DNA from 2 places in the Streptomyces poriticola genome. Region 1 is predicted to be linked to the other one. Evidence: riboswitches for the same ligand, from Rfam matches in the RefSeq annotation. Region 1 holds a riboswitch; the other holds the start of a gene.
The links. Region 1 has a riboswitch for S-adenosylmethionine ahead of V5O46_RS01075 (aminotransferase class V-fold PLP-dependent enzyme). Riboswitches for the same ligand answer to the same signal wherever they lie in the genome.
Positions count from the first base shown of each region.

Region 2: another riboswitch for S-adenosylmethionine. It lies ahead of thrC (threonine synthase); the one in region 1 lies ahead of V5O46_RS01075 (aminotransferase class V-fold PLP-dependent enzyme).

Region 1 covers NZ_JBAGKH010000001.1:245,374-252,905, reverse strand. Annotated here, with positions in the region: gene qcrC (cytochrome bc1 complex diheme cytochrome c subunit) at 1-484, shown strand, start outside; gene qcrA (cytochrome bc1 complex Rieske iron-sulfur subunit) at 481-1,554, shown strand; gene qcrB (cytochrome bc1 complex cytochrome b subunit) at 1,551-3,188, shown strand; gene trpD (anthranilate phosphoribosyltransferase) at 3,329-4,393, shown strand; SAM riboswitch class IV at 4,477-4,593, shown strand; gene V5O46_RS01075 (aminotransferase class V-fold PLP-dependent enzyme) at 4,779-6,149, shown strand; gene V5O46_RS01070 (glycerate kinase) at 6,101-7,297, opposite strand; gene V5O46_RS01065 (SLC13 family permease) at 7,320-7,532, opposite strand, start outside.
Region 2 covers NZ_JBAGKH010000003.1:441,467-448,998, forward strand. Annotated here, with positions in the region: gene V5O46_RS07090 (NADH:flavin oxidoreductase) at 1-457, opposite strand, end outside; gene groL (chaperonin GroEL) at 667-2,292, opposite strand; gene V5O46_RS07100 (cold-shock protein) at 2,655-2,858, opposite strand; gene V5O46_RS07105 (MoaD/ThiS family protein) at 3,298-3,573, opposite strand; gene thrC (threonine synthase) at 3,695-4,999, opposite strand; SAM riboswitch class I at 5,018-5,186, opposite strand; gene V5O46_RS07115 (glucosyl-3-phosphoglycerate synthase) at 5,340-6,284, shown strand; gene V5O46_RS07120 (hypothetical protein) at 6,306-7,055, opposite strand; gene V5O46_RS07125 (alpha,alpha-trehalose-phosphate synthase (UDP-forming)) at 7,166-7,532, shown strand, end outside.

The sequences.
Region 1 (7,532 bases):
CTACTCGCAGGCCGAGATCGACCAGCTCGCGGCGTACGTCGCCTCGCTGGGCGCCGGCCCGGCCATCCCGACCGAGGAGCAGTACGGCGCCGAGGGCGCGGACATCGCCGAGGGCGGCCTGCTGTTCCGCACCAACTGCGCGCAGTGCCACAACTTCACCGGCAAGGGCGGTGCCCTGACGCACGGCAAGTACGCACCCGACCTCGAGGGCGTCGACCCGAAGCACCTCTACGAGGCCATGCAGACCGGCCCGCAGAACATGCCGTCCTTCCCCGACACCGTGCTCACCGAGCAGAACAAGAAGGACATCATCGCGTACCTGAACGCGGTCAACAGCGGTGAGACCGTCTCCCCCGGCGGCCTCTCCCTGGGCGGCCTCGGGCCGGTCAGCGAGGGCCTCTTCGGCTGGATCTTCGGCCTCGGTAGCTGCATCGCCGTCGCTGTGTGGGTCGCCGCTCGGACCGCAAAGGCCAAGAAGTCATGAGTAGCCAAGACATTCCCGAAGAGAACCTGCCCGCAGAGCGGTCCGCAGGACACGACGACAACGCGCACGGCGAGCTGGGCGTCGCGGACGACCGGAACCCGTTCGCGGACCCGGGGCTGCCGCCCCACGAGCACCGGATCCAGGACGTCGACGAGCGGGCCGCCAAGCGCTCCGAGCGCTCCGTCGCCCTGATGTTCACGGTGTCCATGCTGGCGACCGTCGGCTTCATCGCCGCGTTCGTGGCGATCCCGCACGACAAGTCGATCTACGTCTGGCCGATCGGGCACCTCAACGCGCTCAACTTCGCGCTGGGCCTGACCCTGGGCGTGGCGCTGTTCTGCATCGGTGCCGGTGCCGTCCACTGGGCGCGCACCCTGATGTCCGATGTGGAGATCGCCGACGAGCGTCACCCGATCGAGGCATCCCCCGAGGTCCGCGAGAAGGTCTTCGCCGACTTCAAGCAGGGCTCCAAGGAGTCCGGGATCGGCCGTCGCAAGCTGATCCGCAACACCATGTTCGGCGCCCTGACGCTGGTGCCGCTCTCCGGTGTCGTGCTGCTGCGCGACCTCGGCCCGCTGCCCGAGGACAAGCTGCGCCACACCCTGTGGTCCAGGGGCAAGCTGCTCATCAACCAGAACACGCACGAGCCGCTGCGTCCCTCCGACATCGCGGTGGGCTCGCTGACCTTCGCCATGCCGGAGGGTCTGGACGAGCACGACCACGGGTTCATGAACGAGATCGCCAAGGCCGCCCTGATGATCGTCCGGATCCAGCCGGAGGACATCAAGGACAAGCGCGAGCTCGAGTGGTCGCACGAGGGCATCGTCGCCTACTCGAAGATCTGCACCCACGTCGGTTGCCCGATCTCCCTGTACGAGCAGCAGACGCACCACGTCCTGTGCCCCTGCCACCAGTCCACCTTCGACCTCTCCGACGGCGCCCGGGTGATCTTCGGTCCCGCCGGTCACGCTCTGCCGCAGCTGCGTATCGGCGTGAACGACGAGGGCTACCTCGAAGCGCTCGGCGACTTCGAAGAGCCCGTCGGTCCTTCCTTCTGGGAGCGCGGATGAGCACTACATCCAATGAACAGCCCCGCTCTCGCGGGAAGGCACCGGCCGGCGAGCGCGTCGCCGACTGGGCCGACGGCCGGCTCGGGATCTACTCCCTGGCCAAGGCCAACATGCGCAAGATCTTCCCGGACCACTGGTCCTTCATGCTGGGCGAGATCTGCCTCTACAGCTTCATCATCATCATCCTCACGGGTGTGTACCTGACGCTGTTCTTCCACCCGTCGATGAACGAGGTGGAGTACCACGGCAGCTACATCCCGATGCAGGGCCAGCTGATGAGCGAGGCCTACAAGTCGACGCTCGACATCAGCTTCGACGTGCGCGGCGGTCTGCTGATCCGGCAGATCCACCACTGGGCGGCGATCATCTTCCTCGCCGGCATGTTCGTGCACATGATGCGCGTCTTCTTCACCGGCGCGTTCCGCAAGCCGCGTGAGATCAACTGGCTGTTCGGCTTCCTGCTGTTCGTCCTGGGCATGTTCACCGGTTTCACCGGCTACTCGCTCCCGGACGACCTGCTCTCCGGTACCGGTGTCCGCTTCACCCAGGGCGCGATCCTGTCCGTGCCGATCGTCGGCACGTACATCTCGATGTTCCTGTTCGGCGGCGAGTTCCCCGGCGACGACTTCATCGCCCGGTTCTACTCGATCCACATCCTGCTGCTGCCGGGCATCATGCTCGGCCTGGTGGTGGGCCACCTGATCCTGGTCTTCTACCACAAGCACACGCAGTTCGCGGGCCCCGGCAAGAACAACAAGAACGTCGTCGGCATGCCGCTGCTGCCGGTGTACATGGCCAAGGCCGGCGGCTTCTTCTTCCTGGTCTTCGGCCTCATCGCGGCCCTGTCCGCCGTCGCGTCGGTCAACCCGATCTGGAACCTGGGCCCCTACCGGCCGGACCTGGTGTCCACCGGCGCCCAGCCCGACTGGTACATGGGCTTCGCCGAGGGCCTGGTCCGCGCCATGCCCGGCTGGGAGGTCAACTTCTGGGGCCACACGCTGGTGCTCGGCGTGTTCGTGCCACTGGTGATCTTCGGCCTGTTCCTCGGCGCGATCGCCCTGTACCCGTTCATCGAGTCCTGGGTCACCGGGGACAAGCGTGAGCACCACATCCTGGACCGCCCGCGCAACGCCCCGACCCGCACCGGCTTCGGTGTCGCCTGGATCACCGCGTACATGATCATGCTGATCGGCGGTGGCAACGACATCGTGGCCACGCACTTCGACCTGTCGATCAACGCGGTCACCTGGTTCGTCCGCATCGGCTTCTTCGCCGGTCCGGTCATCGCGTTCGTGATCACCAAGCGGATCTGCCTCGGCCTGCAGCGCCGGGACAAGGAGAAGGTGCTGCACGGTCGCGAGACCGGCATCATCAAGCGCCTGCCGCACGGTGAGTTCATCGAGGTGCACGAGCCGCTCAGCCAGGAGGCGCTGCACAACCTCACGGCGCACGACCAGTACCAGCCGGCCGAGATCGGCCCGGAGGTCGACGAGAACGGCGTCCGCCGCAAGGTGAAGGGCTCCGAGAAGCTCCGCGCCAAGCTCAGCAACGCCTACTACGGCGAGGGGAACCAGATTCCCAAGCCGACCGTCGAGGAGTACCAGGAGATCACCAGCGGCCACGGCCACCACTGATCCTCCCGCGTCGCCACATCCGCCAGGGGCCCCGTCCGGTGTTCGGACGGGGCCCCTGGCCGTGCCGCGGGGTCGATAGGGTGGAGCCTGTCCCCGGACTCCGGCCCGCCGGATTCCCGTCTACGACCCAGGAGCGGCTGATGAGCGCTGTGACCCCCGCTGGAGGCGACACCGCGGCGGGCCGCACCTGGCCCGCCCTGCTGAACGGTCTGCTCGGCGGCCGTGACCTGACGGCGGACGACACCGCCTGGGCGATGGACCTGATCATGCGCGGCGAGGCCACCGACGCGCAGATCGCCGGGTTCGCGGTGGCGCTGCGCGCCAAGGGCGAGACCGTCGAGGAGATCACCGGTCTGGTCCGCACGATGTACGACCACGCCAGGGTGATCGAGGTGCCGGGGGACACCGTCGACATCGTCGGCACCGGCGGCGACGGCGCCAGGACCGTCAACATCTCCACCATGTCCGCGATCGTCGTGGCAGGCACCGGCGCCAAGGTCGTCAAGCACGGCAACCGCGCCGCGTCCTCGGCCTCCGGCGCCTCCGACGTGCTGGAGAAGCTCGGCGTCAACCTGGAGCTGACACCGCAGCGGGTGGCGGAGGTCGCCGAGGAGGCCGGGATCACCTTCTGCTTCGCCGTGAAGTTCCATCCGTCGCTGCGGCATGTGGCCGCCGCCCGCGGCCAGCTCGGCATCCGGACCGTGTTCAACTTCCTCGGTCCGCTGACCAACCCCGCCAAGGTGCGCGCCCAGGCCATCGGCGTCGCCGACGCCCGGATGGCGCCGATCATCGCCGGTGTCTTCGCCGAGCGCGGCAACTCCTCGCTGGTGTTCCGCGGCGACGACGGCCTCGACGAGCTGACCACCACCGCCACCTCCCGGGTGTGGGAGGTCCGCGACGGCAAGGTCGCCGAGGAGACCTTCGACCCGCGCGACGTCGGCATCGAGCTGGTCCCGGTGGAGGCGCTGCGCGGCGCCGACGCCTCGTACAACGCGGACGTGGCCCGGCGGCTGCTCGACGGCGAGCAGGGCCCGGTGCGCGACGCGGTGCTGCTGAACTCGGCGGCGGCCCTGGTGGCGCTCCGGCCGGGCACCGGCCCGCTGACCGACCGGATCCGCGCCGGGATGGCCAAGGCCGCCGAATCCATCGACTCGGGGTCCGCCAAGCGGATTCTGGAGCACTGGGTGGCGGCCAGCAACGCCTGAACACCGCCCCGTGGACGAGCCGTACGTCCCGCGATCCGGACCCGGGTTGCGGGACGTCGATCGTGTCGCGTACTTTCCTCCCAGGTCATGAGCGACAGTCATGCGGCCCCGGCCGACTGTCCGGCAACCCTCCGTCCGTGGCGGGGTGCCCCGGGTGAGGACCAGGTCGCGGACAGCAGGGTCTGCGGCAAGCGCGGACCCCTCACACGCCGCTGATCGGGGCGTGGGGCCAGGGGTCCTGGTCGTTCGAGGGAGCCTTCCGTGAATCAGCGAATGCGCTAGGGCCGCCGAGCCCCGCCTCCGCACCCCTTTCGCCATTCCCTTCCACGCTCGAGCCGTGCGCGCTCGCGTGGTGGGTTCCGCCTGCCTGTACGGGAGTACCCCCATGTCTGTCACCACCGCTGCCGCCGACCGGTCCGTCCGTACCCCGCTGCCCGTGCTGGGCCGGGATGTCACCGTCCCGCTCGTCACCGGCGGCGAGGTCGGCTACGCCGCCCTCGACTACGCGGCCAGCGCGCCCGCGCTGCAGCGGGTCTGGGACGACGTCGCGGCCTACGCGCCGTACTACGGCAGCGTGCACCGCGGCGCCGGATACCTGTCGCAGCTCTCCACCGACCTGTTCGAGAACGCCCGCCGGGCCGTCGCCGGGTTCCTCGACTGCCGCGACGGGGACCAGGTGGTCTTCACCCGGTCCACCACCGACTCCCTCAACCTGCTCGCCGCCGCACTCCCGGCCGGCTGCCGGGTGTTCGTCTTCGAGACCGAGCACCACGCCTCGCTGCTGCCCTGGCGGGACGCCGACGTCACCTACCTGGACGCCCCGCGCACCCCCCGCCGGGCGGTGGAGACCCTGGAGCGCGCCCTCGCCGACCGCGAACCGTACGGCCCCGCACTGGTCTGTGTCACCGGCGCCTCCAACGTCACCGGCGAGCTGTGGCCGGTGCGCGAGCTGACCGCCGCCGCGCACGCCCACGGTGCCCGTATCGTCCTGGACGCCGCGCAGCTCGCCCCGCACCACCCGGTGAGCGTGACCGACCTGGACGTCGACTGGGTCGCTTTCTCCGGACACAAGCTGTACGCCCCCTTCGGCTCCGGGGTGCTGGCCGGCCGCGCCGACTGGCTGCGCGCGGCCGAGCCGTACCTGGCGGGCGGCGGCGCCAGCCGCAGGGTCGGCCGGCGCGCCGACGGGGGAGTGGACGTCGAGTGGCACGACAGTGCCGCCCGGCACGAGGCCGGCTCGCCCAACGTGATCGGTGCCTACGCCATCGCCTCCGCCTGCCGGGCGCTCACCGAGGCCGGGTTCGACACGCTGGTCGCCCGCGAGGGCCGGCTGATCGACACCGTCCGGGAAGGCCTCGCCGACGTCCCTGAGGTGCGGTTCCTGTCCCTCTTCGGCGACGACGCGCCCAGGGTCGGAGTGCTCTCCTTCGTCGTCGACGGCTGGAACAGCTCCCACTTCGCCGCCGCGCTGTCCGCCGAGTACGGCATCGGGGTGCGCGACGGGCTGTTCTGCGCCCACCCGCTGGTGCGCACCCTGCTCGGCAGCGACCCGCAGACGCAGGGCGAGTGCGGGTCGCCCGAGGCCGCGCCCGGCGAGAAGTCCCTCAACGCCATCCGGGTCAGCTTCGGCGCGGGCACCCCGGACGAGCACGTCGAGCGGTTCGTGACCGCCGCACGGGAGCTGGTGCGCAACGGTGCCCGGTGGAACTACCGCACCGAGGACGGCCGTTGCGTCCCTGACACCTCGGGCGCGTGAGCCGGCAGCCGCGCGCCCAGCAGGATCATCCGCAGAGCCCGCTCCGTGGCGTCCGTGAGCAGTTCCGCGCCCCGCACCAGCGCCTCCGCCAGGGCCATCGGCGCGGGCAGGATGCCGTGGCAGGCGTCCACCCCCGGCACCTCCTGCGCGCCCTCGCCGAGGGTGCCGGCCAGGGCCAGCACCGGACGCCCGTAGCGCTTGGCCCGGCGGGCGACCTCGGCCGGTACCTTGCCGCGCGGCGTCTGGTGGTCCAGGGCGCCCTCGGCGGTCAGCACCAGGTCGGCGCGGGCCAGGCGCTCGTCCAGGTCCAGCTGGTCCAGCAGCACCTCGAAGCGGGGCAGCAGCGTGCCGCCCAGGGCCGCCAGGCCCGCGCCCAGCCCGCCGGAGGCGCCGGTGCCGGGGCCGGAGCGCAGATCGGTGCCGGTCCCGGCCAGGTCCCGGGTGAGGACGTACGCCCAGTTCTCCAGCCCGGCCGAGAGCTGCTCGACCTGCGCCGGGGTGGCGCCCTTCTGCGGGCCGAACACCCGGGCCACACCCCGCTCGCCGCACAGCACGTTGAACGGGTTGCAGGCCACGACCAGCTCGACGTCGCGCAGCCGGGGGTCCAGACCGGTCCGGTCGATCCGCGCCAGGCGGGTCAGCTCCCGCCCGCCGGGCGGCAGTTCGAAGCCGTCCGCGTCCAGCAGCCGGGCGCCGAGGGCCTGGAGCGCTCCGGCGCCCCCGTCCGAGGTGCCCGAGTCACCGCAGCCGACCAGGATGCGCCGCACCCCGGTGTCCAGCGCGGCGCGGATCAGTTCGCCGACGCCGTACGTGGTGGTGGCGCCCGGGTCGCGCAGGGCACGCGGCACCAGGGCGAGGCCCGCCACCGCCGCCATCTCCACCACCGCCGTGTCCCGGGAGCCGAGCAGCGCGAAGTGGGTGCCGACCCGCTCGCCGACCGGGCCGGTCGCGGCCAGCGCCACCAGCCGTCCGCCGGTCGCGGCGGCCAGTGCGACCGCGGTGCCCTCGCCGCCGTCCACCAGCGGGACACGGTCGATCTCGGCGACCGGCAGGACACGGCGCACCCCGGCGGCGATGGCGTCGGCGGCGGCCTGGGCGGACAGGGACTCCTTGAAGCCGCTGGGGGCGACGACGACACGGTTGAGCATGGCGGGACTCCTTCGGACTGCGTCAGCGGGTCACGGGCACGCCGAGCAGCGGCCAGACGGCGGTGGCGAAGAGCAGCACGAGCGCGGCGGTCAGCGGGGCCAGCACGGCGGACAGCCGCAGCAGGTCGCGCGGGGTGTAGGTGGGGGTGCCGGGCAGCTCCGCGAAGAGGGTGACCGGCTTGGCGGAGGCCGGAAGGGTGTGGCAGAACCCGGCGGCGGCCGTGGACGCCAGTGC
Region 2 (7,532 bases), on a different contig from region 1:
GCTGGGTCATCGCCCGGCCGGTGGCCTCGTCCGCGCCGATGCGCAGACCGGAGGGGCCGACCGCGGGGGCGCCGGCGACGGGCGGGTCGTCCTGGTTGCGGACCATGCCGATGTGCCACAGCTGCGGCACGATCGTGCCGCCCGCGGCGTGCACCGCCTCGGCCACCCTCGCCCAGCCCGCGAGCTGCTCCGCACCGTGGAACCGGGGCACCCGGTCGCTCTGCCCGGCCGAGTCGTGGCCCACGTAGGTGCCCTCGGTGACGATCAGTCCGACGCCGGCGGCGGCGCGGCGGGCGTAGTACGAGACCACGTCGTCGCCGGGGATGCCGCCGGGCGAGAACATCCGGGTCATCGGCGCCATCGCGATACGGTTCGGGACGGTGAGGCCGTTGATGGTGGCCGGGCGGGCCAGGATCTGCGCCGCGCGGGAGGCGGCTTCGGAGGCGGTGACGGTCACGTGAGTGCTCCTCGGGGGATCGAGTACTGACCGCACGGTATGTGCGTGTGCATAGACTGTCCCCCTCGTCAACCAGCACTCCCGCGCAGGCATTCCGGCCCCGGCCCGCCGCCCGGAGTGATCCCGGACACGCCCGAGGGCGGCGCCCCTGGTGGAATTCCAGGAGTGCCGCCCTCGGTACGGAAGGACGGTACCGATCCTCGGAAGGATCAGAAGTCCATGTCACCGCCCGGCATGCCGCCCGGGGCACCGGCCGCGGCGGCCTTCTCCGGCTTGTCGGCGATGACGGCCTCGGTGGTGAGGAACAGCGCGGCGATGGAGGCGGCGTTCTGCAGCGCGGAACGGGTCACCTTCGCCGGGTCGATGATGCCCTCGGCGATCATGTCGACGTACTCGCCGCTCGCGGCGTTCAGGCCGTGGCCGACCTGCAGGTTGCGGACCTTCTCCACGACGACGCCGCCCTCGAGACCGCCGTTGACGGCGATCTGCTTCAGCGGGGCCTCCAGGGCGAGCTTCACGGCGTTGGCGCCGGTCGCCTCGTCACCCTCGAGCTCCAGCTTCTCGAAGACCTGGGAAGCCTGCAGCAGGGCCACGCCACCACCGGCGACGATGCCCTCCTCGACGGCCGCCTTGGCGTTGCGGACGGCGTCCTCGATGCGGTGCTTGCGCTCCTTGAGCTCGACCTCGGTGGCGGCACCGGCCTTGATGACGGCCACGCCGCCGGCCAGCTTCGCCAGACGCTCCTGGAGCTTCTCGCGGTCGTAGTCCGAGTCGCTGTTCTCGATCTCGGCGCGGATCTGGTTGACCCGGCCGTTGACCTGGTCGGTCGAGCCGGCACCGTCGACGATGGTGGTCTCGTCCTTGGTGATGACGACCTTGCGGGCGCGGCCCAGGAGGTCCAGGGTCGCGTTCTCCAGCTTGAGGCCGACCTCCTCGGAGATGACCTCGCCGCCGGTGAGGATGGCGATGTCGCCGAGCATGGCCTTGCGGCGGTCGCCGAAGCCCGGGGCCTTGACGGCGACGGACTTGAAGGTGCCGCGGATCTTGTTGACGACCAGGGTCGACAGGGCCTCGCCCTCGACGTCCTCGGCGATGATCAGCAGCGGCTTGCCCGACTGCATGACCTTCTCCAGGAGCGGGAGCAGGTCCTTGACGTTGGAGATCTTGGAGTTGGCGATCAGGATGTACGGGTCGTCGAGGACGGCCTCCATACGCTCCATGTCGGTGGCGAAGTACGCCGAGATGTAGCCCTTGTCGAAGCGCATACCCTCGGTGAGCTCGAGCTCCAGACCGAAGGTCTGGGACTCCTCGACGGTGATGACGCCTTCCTTGCCGACCTTGTCCATGGCCTCGGCGATGAGCTCGCCGATCTGGGTGTCGGCGGCGGAGATGGAGGCCGTGGAGGCGATCTGCTCCTTGGTCTCGACGTCCTTCGCCTGCTCGAGCAGGGCGGCGGAGACGGCCTCGACGGCCTTCTCGATACCGCGCTTCAGGGCCATCGGGTTGGCGCCGGCGGCGACGTTGCGCAGGCCCTCCTTGACCAGGGCCTGGGCGAGCACGGTCGCGGTGGTCGTACCGTCACCGGCGACGTCGTCCGTCTTCTTGGCGACTTCCTTGACCAGCTCGGCGCCGATCTTCTCGTACGGGTCCTCGAGCTCGATCTCCTTGGCGATGGAGACACCGTCGTTGGTGATCGTGGGGGCGCCCCACTTCTTCTCGAGGACGACGTTGCGGCCCTTGGGGCCGAGGGTCACCTTGACGGCGTCCGCGAGCTGGTTCATGCCGCGCTCGAGGCCGCGCCGCGCCTCCTCGTCGAACGCGATGATCTTGGCCATGTGAAGTGGTCCCTCCAGGACTGGGGGTGATTCCTTCGGACCGCGCCCGCGCCCGCGACGGACGGCTCGCGGGCCTCGTGGTTCCTTGCCCCACCCGGCCCACGGGCCTCACCGACCCGGTCCTTCGCTGTCACTCTCACCTTCAGAGTGCTAACGCCAATGATTAGCACTCGCGCCCCCCGAGTGCAAGGTGCGCCCGCGAAGCGGGCTCATTGAGGGGTGGTGGCCGGGTGACGGGTGGGCGCAAGGTGCGCCCGCGAAGCGGGCTCGTCGAGGTGCGGGCCCGGGCATGCCGGAGGGCCCGCACCCGGGCGGGTGCGGGCCCTCCGATGAAGACCGTTCGCTGCGGTTGACCGCGCGTTTCAGGCGGTGACGCGAACCATGTCGGCCTGCGGGCCCTTCTGACCCTGCGAGATCTCGAACTCGACCCGCTGGCCCTCTTCCAGGGTGCGGTAGCCGTCCATCTGGATCGCGCTGTAGTGGACGAAAACATCCGCACCACCGTCGACCGCGATGAAGCCGTACCCCTTCTCCGCGTTGAACCACTTGACGGTGCCCTGAGCCATGCCTAACTCCCCTATTACTGGCCCTTGCACAGATCCGCACTTCGCGGATCCGGGTCAGACCTCACCCCCCAACGGTTGGGGGCGTGCGCCGGAACGCGTCGACCGCGGCTGAATGTATCTGTCCAACTGCCGTCTGCAACAGGTCAATCGGACGAGAATTCTGGACGCACCCGGTCCGGAATGTGGCGAGAATTCGTGCGATTCCGGGGCAAGTCGGGCCGGGCGAACGGAGCAAAAGCCGCGAAAGACACCCGGAGTTTGGCTGCATCTTGTCGGGCGTGCGGCAGGAATTCAGGGCTTCCGACCGCACGATCCGGAGCGCGTTCCCCAACTGTACCGCGCTCAATCACACGGAATTGCCCCCTCCGCATCTCTCACGGAGGGGGCAATAGGGAAAACCCTATGTCACCAACATTACCGTTGGTAACGGACGTTCCGGTCAGCCGCCGGCGACCGCCGGGATGATGGAGACTCCGGCCCCGTCCGGGGTCGCCGTCTCGAGGCCCTGCTCGAACCGGACGTCGTCGTCGTTGACGTAGACGTTGACGAAGCGGCGCAGCTTGCCCTGGTCGTCCAGGACCCGCGCAGCGATCCCGGTGTGGTTCTTCTCCAGGTCCTCGATGACCTGCGCGAGGGTCGTCCCCTCGGCGCTCACCTCGGCCCGGCCGCCGGTGTAGGTGCGCAGGATGGTGGGGATGCGGACGGTGACGCTCATTGCTGGTGACCTCCGGTCGGGTAGCGCCCCGGGGGCGCGGGGCTGTGGTGGATGTGCGGCTGCCGCCGCCCGGGCGCGCGGCCGGCCCCCGCCCGGCCCGCGGACGCCGTACAGGCGGCTGTTACGCGAGACCGGCCTCATGGAACGCGTCGAGGTTCGGGCGGATCGTCGCGGTGAGCCCGGTGCCCGCCACCGCGTCCAGCGTCTTCAGGCCGTCACCCGTGTTGAGGACCACCGTGGACCGGGCCGGGTCGAGGAGACCGTTCTCGATCAGCTTCTTCGTGACGCCGACCGTCACACCCCCCGCGGTCTCCGCGAAGATCCCCTCGGTCCGCGCCAGCAGCTTGATCGCATCGACGACCTGCTCGTCCGTCACGTCCTCCACCGCACCACCCGTACGCCGGGCGATGTCGAGGACGTACGGCCCGTCCGCCGGATTGCCGATGGCCAGCGACTTGGCGATGGTGTCCGGCTTCTGGGGGCGTACCACGTCGTGGCCGGCCTTGAAGGCCGCGGACACCGGTGAGCAGCCCGCGGCCTGCGCGCCGAAGATCTTGTACGGCCGGTCCTCCACCAGCCCGAGCCTGATCAGTTCCTGCAGCCCCTTGTCGATCTTCGTGAGCTGCGAGCCGGAGGCGATCGGGACGACGATCTGGTCGGGCAGCTGCCAGCCGAGCTGCTCGCAGATCTCGTACGCCAGGGTCTTCGACCCCTCCGCGTAGTACGGCCGCAGATTGACGTTGACGAAGCCCCAGCCCTCGCCGGCCGGGTCGCCGATCAGCTCGGAGCAGAAGCGGTTCACGTCGTCGTAATTGCCCTCGATGCCGACGAGTTCACCGCCGTACACCGCGGCCATGACGACCTTGCCCTGCTCCAGGTCGTGCGGGATGAACACGCAGGAGCGGAAGCCGGCGCGGGCGGCGGCGGCACCGACGGCGCCGGCCAGGTTGCCGGTGGAGGAGCAGGACAGCGTGGTGAAGCCGAAGACCCGGGCGGCCTCCAGCGCCTGGGCGACGACCCGGTCCTTGAAGGAGTGGGTCGGGTTGCCGGAGTCGTCCTTGATGTAGAGCCCGCCGGTGATCCCCAGTTCGCGGGCGAGGTTGCCGGCCTCGACCAGCTTGGTCCAGCCGGGGTTGAGGTTCGGCTTGCCGGCCACGTCCGCCGGGACGGGCAGCAGCGGTGCGTAACGCCAGATGTTCGCGGGGCCGGCCTCGATACGCGCCCGCAGCTCCTCCGTGTCGTAGGCGGAGAAGTCGTAGGCGATCTCCAGCGGGCCGAAACACTCCTCGCAGGCGAAGACCGGGCCGAGCGGCACGCGGTGGCCGCACTCGCGGCAGGAGAGCGCCGCGGCGGGACCGAGATCCACGGCGGAGGCGGCGGAGTCGGTGTCGGTGTCGGTGTCGGTTGCAACAGTCTGCACAGCCATGTGAGGCGAGGCCCTTTCTCCTCATCTTCCCCACGACGCATCTCGCCGTGAGACGGACTTGGCACCTTCCCGAGCCGGGAGCCTCGCGGAGACCTGTCGCGCCGAGATCGGCAGCGGTCTACGAGTACCGGCTGGAGGGTTGCCGGGGCTTCATCGGGCCGTGTCCCTCTGCCCCTCTGGATGAGCTGTATGCGGTTGTGGCCGCGGTGACCCCGACATGCGACGGTCATCCGCGTTGTTCAAGACTGTAACCGAAGGCCAGGACCATTGAGATAGTCGTCCGAACCGCGAGACGGGCGGCACGCACGCGTGCCGGTCCGACAGGGAGGAGCCGCTGATCGTGCTGGAAGAAGTCGAGCGCTGGCTGATCGCACGCTCCTGGTCCGTGAGCGACCGGCCGCTGCACCAGATCATGACGGCCAAACGCGCCACCGGCCAGTCGGTCAGCGTCGTGCTCCCCGCCCTGAACGAGGAGGAGACCGTCGGCGACATCGTCGCGGTCCTCCGCCACGACCTGGTGGAGCAGGTGCCGCTGGTCGACGAGATCGTGGTCGTCGACTCCGGCTCGACCGACCGCACGGCGCAGGTGGCCGCGGCGGCCGGGGCCCGGGTCGTCCACCGGGACGCGATCCTGCCCCGGATCCCGGCGGTGCCCGGCAAGGGCGAGGTGCTGTGGCGGTCGCTGCTGGTCACCGGCGGTGACATCGTCTGCTTCGTCGACGCCGACCTGCGCGAGTTCTCCTCCGACTTCGTCTCCGGGATCGTCGGCCCGCTGCTCACCGACCCGGAGGTGGCGCTGGTCAAGGCCATGTACGACCGTCCGCTGGGCGGCGCGCCCGGTCAGGGCGGCCGGGTCACCGAGCTCATGGCGCGTCCGCTGCTGAACATGCACTGGCCCCAGCTGGCCGGCTTCGTCCAGCCGCTGGGCGGCGAGTACGCGGCCCGCCGGTCCCTGCTGGAGCAGCTGCCCTTCCCCGTCGGCTACGGCGTGGAGCTGGGGATGCTGGTCGACGCCCTGCACCTGGCGGGGCTGGACGCCCTGGCCCAGGTGGACGTCGGGGTGCGCAAGCACCGGCACCAGGACGGCCAGGCCCTGGGCCGGATGGCCGCCGCGATCTACCGCACCGCCCAGCTCCGGCTGGCCCGCGGCCACCTCGTCCGGCCCTCCCTCACCCAGTTCGAGCGTGCGGAGGACGGTTTCGAGCCACGCACCTACTCGGTGGACACCGAGGAGCGGCCGCCGATGGCGGAGATCCCGGAGTACGCGGCCCGGAAGGTGGCCTGAGCGCGGCGGCCGGCTGCGTCGTCAGCCGGGGACACCGTCCGACCAGCGCCAGCGGCCGGCGCTGTCCCTGCTGCAGGTGAGGTACTCGCCACCGCGTCCGTGGGTGCTCAGTCCGCGGTGCCGCTTCGCGCAGAACTGACCGTCGGCGTAGCAGTTGCCGGCCGGGCTCATGATCGCGCAGTCCTGGCTGCCGCCGCCCCCGGTCGAGCCGCCGCCCGACGAGCCGCCGCCCGACCCGGACGTGCGGGTCTCCGCCGGCGTCGGTGCCGGTGCCGGCGTGTGCAGCAGTTCCCCGGCGCAGTCGCGGCCGTCGCGCGGGACGGTGAACGCCACGTCGAAGGAGCCGTTCAGGTCGTCGGGGTCGTCGATCTGGCCGCAGACCTCCTCGCCGGTCCGCCAGGAGGAGGCCCGTTGTCCGCCGCCGTCCAGGGTCAGGCCGGTGTCCTGGAGGTAGACGGCGTGGGCCAGGCCCGCCGACTTCGCCGCGGAGACGGCCGAGCCGATCGTCCGGCCGGTCTGGTCCGGCAGCGTGGCGGCGGCCGGAGGAGGGGTCGGCGTGGGGGTCGGGGTCGGCGTGGGGGTCGGGGTCGGCGTGGGGGTCGGGCTCGGCGTGCTGCCGGTGGTCGCCGAGGCCTGCACGGGGGCGGCCGACGCAGGCCCTTCGTCCGCCGTCGTGCTGCCGTCACCGCTGCCGCAGCCGGCCAGCACGAGCGAGGAGGCGGCGAGCAGGGCGGTGGTGCCGAGGGTGCGGCGGAGACGTACGAGATGCATGACGCATCCTCAGCCCCTTCACATCACCCACACAAGTGATGTGACCGAATCGCAGCCGGACGGCGTGTGGGAACGTTTGAGCGTTTCCGGGCCGGGCTAGGTTGAGGGCTATGGCTTCGACGTTCGGTGCTGCCCGGGTCCTGGTGGCCTCCAACCGTGGGCCGGTCTCGTACGAGGTCCGGGAGGACGGCTCGCTGCAGGCGAAACGGGGCGGCGGAGGGCTGGTCTCCGGGCTGTCCGCGATCGGTCCGGACGCGGGGGCGCTGTGGGTGTGCTCGGCGCTCGGCGACGGCGACCGTGCGGCGGTGCGGCGCGGCACCGGTGAGCCGGGCGTACGGATGCTGGACATCCCGGCCGAGGTGCACACCGACGCCTACAACGGCATCGCCAACTCGGTGCTGTGGTTCGTCCACCACATGCTCTACCAGACCCCGCTGGAGCCGGTCTTCGACGCGGAGTTCCGGCGGCAGTGGGCGT